Labrenzia sp. PHM005: one gene and its partner. The protein of the gene in region 1 binds, or shares a complex with, the protein of each later gene. Links are inferred from orthologs where the notes say so. Each region holds a gene or a part of one and is shown on either strand. Other genes may lie near its edges.

Region 1 (3,163 bases):
ACGCGGTTTCAGGGGTTTTCCTGACCCCTTTGAATGCCTATAAGAAGCTTGGTCCGGTTTCGTAGGGAAATCAGACAAAGTATCTAGATCCGCTTTACAGTTCGGCGGAGCAATAAGCGTGTTGCTGCTTAGCTAATATCTGGCCGTACTGACCTTTTGGGGTTGGCGCGGCCAAAATTGCGACTTGGAACAGATCGCCAATCAGTTTCCTGCAAGCGAACGCTTCTTGCGGCCCGAGTACGAGAGCCAGAAGACATGAATAAAGATAACAAGAGTTTCGACACGGCGCTGATCCGCGATTTGGCCGTTTTGCTTGATGAGACCAATCTGACCGAAATCGAACTGGAACAGGGCGAGACCCGTATCCGGGTCGCCCGTGAGATTTCGTTTACAGCCCCAGTCAGTGTTGCAGCTCCCGCAGCAGCGCCAGCACCGGTTGCCCCAGTTGCAGCTGCTGCACCGGCTGCAACCGCAGCTCCCGCCCCGGCCGCCGACGCGTCCAGCCATCCGGGCACCATCACCTCACCGATGGTTGGAACTGCCTATCTGGCGGCAGAACCGGGCGCAGCCCCGTTCATCCAGGTTGGCGACAAAGTCGCAGAAGGCCAGTCGATCCTGATCATTGAAGCCATGAAAACGATGAACCATATCCCGGCGACCAAAGCTGGCACGGTCAAGCAGATCCTCGTGGAAGACGCCCAGCCGGTGGAATTCGGCGAACCGCTCATTATCGTCGAATAAGGAGCCGTTCCGGCCATGTTCTCCAAAATCCTTATCGCGAACCGCGGCGAAATTGCCCTGCGCATCTTGCGTGCTTGTAAAGAGCTTGGCATTTCCACGGTCGCAGTTCATTCCACCGCGGACGCCGACGCCATGCATGTTCGCCTGGCTGATGAAAGCGTCTGTATCGGTCCTCCGGCCGCACGCGACAGCTATCTGAACATTCCGCAGCTTCTCGCCGCCTGTGAAATCACCGGCGCGGATGCGGTTCATCCGGGCTACGGCTTCCTGTCCGAAAACGCGCGGTTTGCGGAAATCCTGGAAGCTCATGACATTGTCTTCATTGGCCCAACCTCCGATCACATCAAGATCATGGGCGACAAGATCCAGGCGAAACAAACCGCCAAGGACCTCGGAATTCCGGTGGTTCCAGGATCTGATGGCGAAGTGACAGCGGCTGACGATGCCCATGCGATTGCGCGGGAAATCGGCTTCCCGGTTCTGGTGAAAGCAGCAAGTGGCGGCGGCGGCCGCGGCATGAAAGTTGCGCTGACCGAGGCCGATCTCGATACGGCCCTGTCTACGGCCCGCTCCGAGGCAAAAGCCGCATTCGGCGACGATGCCCTCTACATGGAAAAATATCTCGGCAAGCCGCGGCACATCGAGATCCAGGTTCTGGGGGACGGTCAAGGCAATGCAGTTCACTTGGGTGAGCGCGACTGTTCCTTGCAACGCCGACACCAGAAAGTTCTGGAAGAAGCCCCTTCCCCGTGCCTCAACCCGGAACAGCGCGCTGAGATTGGCGAAATCGTTGCCAATGCCATGCGCAAGCTGAAATACCGCGGCGTCGGTACGGTTGAGTTCCTCTACGAAAACGGCGAGTTCTATTTCATCGAAATGAACACCCGCCTGCAGGTGGAACACCCGGTCACGGAAATGATCACTGGCATCGACCTTGTCAATGAACAGATCCGGATTGCGGCTGGTGGCACCCTGGACATGAGCCAGGATGACATTTCCTTTGACGGTCATGCGATCGAGTGCCGCATCAACGCGGAAGACCCGGTCACCTTCGCACCGTCACCGGGCACGATTACCTATTACCACCCGCCGGGCGGTCTGGGCGTGCGCGTCGATTCAGGCGTTTATCAGGGTTACAAAATCCCGCCCTATTACGACAGCCTGATCGGCAAGTTGATCGTACACGGCCGCAACCGCGTCGAATGCATGATGCGCCTGCGCCGGTGCCTCGACGAGTTTGTCGTCGACGAAATCAAGTCGACCATTCCGCTGTTCCGCAATCTGGTTGAAAACCAGGATATCGCCAACGGCCAGTACGACATTCACTGGCTGGAGAAATACCTGGCGGACAAATCGAAATGACAAAGGGGCGGCAACGCCCCTTTTTCTTTGGTCTTGAATAAAGTCAGATAAACCCCAAGATCGCTGCCGCCAATGCGTTGTCGTTGGTAGCGACGACACACGGTGTTCCGCTCGGCACGGAGATTTCGAATTTTGGATCACCGTTGTCGGTGTAGATCAGCCCTATGACGGTGGCGACGTCATATTTCTGCGTCTGCGGATAGCCGCGTACGACATACGAATTGGCCGGGACCGTGAAGCCGATCGTATTCTTATATCCTTCCGTTTCACTCGACTGTTTTTGATCCGTAGTTGTGGTTCCGCGGCTGTAGGAATACATGCTGCCGATATCGACAACGCCAGCGATTTTGTAAGATGGGATCTTGAAGCTGTGCATCGATGAGTTCTGGTAGATCGTCACACTACCGGCCGTATCGGATGCCGACCTCTCGAGGCTCAAGTTTGTATCAAAGGTCAGCGGGTTCTTCACAAACGGTATATCAAACCGGATTTCCTTCAGTCCCTGAAATAGATTGGCAACCTCTGCGGTTTTCGGGATCGCGGAAATGATCGACACATTATTGATGTAAGTTCGGCTTTTGCCGGTGAACTGATTATAGGCAAGATTGACGATAGTCCGGCGGATGGTGTCCTGGCCGGCCGTCACCAGAAGCTTCAATCCGGTATCATTGACTTGGGAGAAGATCTGATAGCTGTTCGCATTTCGCTGATTGTACAGGTCAACTTCCCGCTTGATGCTGTCCAACAATGGAAGTTGTTGCGTGACGTTGTTCTTGGCTGTTTCGAACAGCCCAACAGGGGCCGCAACCAACTGGTCTGTTTGCGGATTTCCTTGGATCGCAGGTAGATAAGAAATGACAAAAGCGACCAGCCGCTTGCCATAACGTTTAGTGTCTTTTGAATCGATACTCGCCGTCTGGCAGTAATAGGTCGTGATCTTCGCGATCTGCGACATGGCGGTGAGGTCCACAGCCACCTGTTGTCCGACATCCCCTGCACTAAGATCACATCCAGCGGAAATACAGGCGTTGCTTTCCGTACACGCCAGGATCCGGCGCAA
Region 2 (3,276 bases), 2.6 Mb from region 1 along the record:
GTAAGCGGCTGCAGTCTACCAGGCCAATTGACGGATTTAAGCCCAGTGCTGATGACATCTTCGTCTGGCAGCAACCCCGTTGTTTTGAGTGCGGCCATCGCCAGAGCAGCATTGGCGAACTGGTGGCTTCCGCCAAGAACCGGTTGCGGCAAATCCAGCAATCCGTCTTCGTCTTGAAAGGTCATCCGTCCTTGGTCCAGCTGGGAAACAAAGTCCTGACCAAAGACATCGACACGGGTTTTGTTTCTCGCGGCCTGGCGTTCGATCACCTTGAGCACGTCCGGATCCTGTTCAGCGGATACCACCGGAACCCCCGGTTTGATGATGCCTGCTTTTTCGGCTGCAATCACGGTGAGATCGTCACCGAGGAATTTCTCATGATCCATGGAGACAGGCGTGATCACCGACACCAACGGCTCATTGATGACATTAGTGGCGTCTAAGCGTCCGCCCAGGCCAACTTCCAGAAGGACGACATCGGCCGGATGTTCGGCAAAGAGCAACAATGCCGCTGCCGTTGTGATCTCAAAAAAGGTGATTTCTTCGCCGCCGTTGGCTTCTTCGCAGCGTTGCAAGGCATCAAAGAGCACTGGATCAGAAACGTATTTTCCGTCTGTTCCCAGGCGGATCCGCTCGTTGAAAGAGACCAGATGCGGGGACGTATAGACATGACAGCGTTTTCCGGAGGCTTCCAGAATGGCGCGCAACGTTGCCGTCACCGAGCCTTTACCATTGGTACCGGCGATATGAATGACCGGTGGTAGGCGTTTTTCGGGCGAGCCGAGCGCGTCGAGCAAGCGGTGCATACGTCCCAGGGAGAGATCAATCTCTTTGGGATGCAGCGCTAGCAGCCGGTCGAGTATTCTTGTGATTTGATCCAAGGGGCCCTCCGCAGGGTCCTGTACTTCGTGCTTTAGCTATTTGCCATCTGCAGGACATAGCAGCAGGCGAAATCGAAAAAGCACCCGGATCTGACTGACCATGGCTGAAAAGCGACATCAGCCAGTCAGATTCTTACACTTATTCAGCGACTTCAGGCTGTTTTTCCGGTTCTTGGGTGTCCTGCGTCGGCTCTTCCACGTTGTTGTTTTCAGCCTTCGGGGCTTCCAACGCCACTGTTGGCAATTCGACTTCGCGTTTCATCAAGATACCGCAAACCCGGGAAATCGTGTCTTTCATTTCTTGACGCGGCACAACCATGTCGACCATGCCATGATCAAGTAGGTACTCAGCGGTCTGGAAGTCGTCCGGCAGCTTTTCCCGCACGGTCTGTTCAATGACGCGGCGGCCGGCAAAACCGATCATGGCGCCCGGCTCTGCAATGTGCACATCACCGAGCATCGCATAAGATGCTGAGACACCCCCGGTTGTCGGGTTGGTCAGAACCACGATGTATGGCAGGCCGGCTTCGCGCAACATCTGGATACCAGCTGTGGTGCGCGGCATCTGCATCAACGACAAGATCCCCTCCTGCATGCGCGCACCGCCGGAAGCTGCGAACATCACAAAAGGTGTTTTGTCTTCAACCGCCTTCATCATTCCGGAAAGGATGGCTTCGCCAACGGCCATGCCCAAAGATCCACCGACAAAGGCGAAATCCTGAATGGCAACGGTCAGGTCCATACCGTTGACTTTGCCTTGCGCTACATGAATGGCTTCTTCTTCGCCGGTTTTGGAACGGGCATCCTTCAACCGGTCGGTATAGCGTTTGCTGTCGCGGAACTTGAGCGGATCGGCGGTAACATCCGGTGTTTCGAGGCGCGTGTAGTTGCCTTCATCAAAGAAGGAGTCCAACCGTTTGCGTGCCGGCATACGCATATGGTGGCCAGAACTTGGAATGACCCAAAGATTGGCCTCGAGATCCCGGTGAAACACCATTTCGCCCGTTTCAGGGCATTTGATCCAGAGGTTTTCCGGAACTTCGCGCTTCTTCCAAAGACCACTGATCTTGGGGCGCACAATTGAGTTGATCCAGTTCACGTCAAACGCGTCCGTCTACTAAAGTTACACAACAACGGACTGTGTCCGCTGGAAAAGGTACATTTTTAAGGCCTAGAGCATCCTGTGTTCAGGCGAACGCAGACAAGATGCTCTACCACCTTAAAATCGATCAGCTTTTGGCTGTTCAAGCGATTCAACCTGAAAAGCCGCTGATCTAGCTTTAGGCCGCGCGGGCCCGCGCACACCCAGAAGCCAGGTCAGCAACCACATCGGCGACCGCTTTTACGGTCCGGTCCGTTGCCTTTCCGTTAGCATCCAGGCTGTCCTTGACTGCATTTACAAGAACAGAACCGACCACGACGCCGTCCGCGTCCTTGCCGATGTCTGCAGCCTGTTCTGCGGTTTTGACGCCAAATCCGACCGCAACCGGCAGATCCGTATGACCCTTAATCCGGTTGACAGCGGCCGTAACGCGGCCCGTATCAGCGATTTTTGCGCCCGTAATACCGGTCACGGAGACGTAATAGACGAAACCGGAGGTATTGGCCAGAACGGCCGGCAGGCGCTTGTCATCGGTGGTGGGGGTTGCCAGACGAATGAAGTTCAGTCCGGCGTCCAGAGCTGGAATGCAGAACTCGTCATCCGCTTCAGCAGGCACGTCGACAATAATGAAGCCGTCAACACCGGCGTCCTTGGCGACCTGAACGAATTTCACCGGATCACGAACATAGATCGGATTGTAGTAGCCCATCAGAATGATCGGCGTGTCTTGATCTTGTTTACGAAACGCGCGGACCATGTCCAGCGTTTTATCCATTGTGTGCCCGGCGGCGAGCGCACGCTGGTTGGCGAGCTGGATCGGAATACCTTCAGCCATTGGGTCGGAGAACGGCATGCCCAGTTCTATCACATCGGCACCGGCGGCCGGGAGGGCATTCAAGATCGCTTGTGACGTCTCAAGGTCCGGGTCGCCAGCTGTAATAAAGGTGACCAATGCGGGGCGGCCCGCTTCGGCACAGGCTTTAAACCGGCGATCGATACGCGTTTCCGTCATTCAGCTGTCCTCTTGCCCATACAGCAGACGGGTCCGTCTGCAAAACATCCAAGCGATGTAGGGGAGCGGGCAAGGGGATGTCAATCAAAGAACTGCCGATATGGCTTTCAGAAGCTGCATATTGTCGACGTCGCGGCAATTTCGGGCGTTTCGCGCAGTCCTATCGGATCAGCGGTTGCCGAAGTACTTGTTGTAGAGATGGGTTGCGATATCGTTGCGCTCCACACCCATACGCGACAGGCATTCCGGGCTCATTTGGCGTAAGCGATCATAATCAGCTG

Evidence for each region.
Region 2: the proteins of accC (region 1) and accD are in contact, whole or in part, in a solved structure (PDB 8UXZ), measured with the Escherichia coli proteins. The link is inferred for Labrenzia sp. PHM005 from one-to-one orthologs.

The regions. Positions count from the first base shown.
Region 1 is NZ_CP041191.1:3,480,583-3,483,745, reverse strand. The notes cover bases 92-2,929. They hold accC (acetyl-CoA carboxylase biotin carboxylase subunit), read left to right. Parts: upstream 92-756; coding sequence 757-2,103; downstream 2,104-2,929. Other genes in these bases: FJ695_RS15790 (hypothetical protein), read right to left, coding at 2,147-2,929; accB (acetyl-CoA carboxylase biotin carboxyl carrier protein), read left to right, coding at 256-741. Also shown: more of FJ695_RS15790, read right to left, coding at 2,930-3,163. UniProt on the Escherichia coli protein: This protein is a component of the acetyl coenzyme A carboxylase complex; first, biotin carboxylase catalyzes the carboxylation of the carrier protein and then the transcarboxylase transfers the carboxyl group to form malonyl-CoA.
Region 2 is NZ_CP041191.1:907,314-910,589, reverse strand. The notes cover bases 1-2,951. They hold accD (acetyl-CoA carboxylase, carboxyltransferase subunit beta), read right to left. Parts: upstream 1,981-2,951; coding sequence 1,021-1,980; downstream 1-1,020. Other genes in these bases: trpA (tryptophan synthase subunit alpha), read right to left, coding at 2,162-2,951; FJ695_RS03895 (folylpolyglutamate synthase/dihydrofolate synthase family protein), read right to left, coding at 1-881. In the rest of the region: more of trpA, read right to left, coding at 2,952-2,995; FJ695_RS27945 (hypothetical protein), read right to left, coding at 3,164-3,276.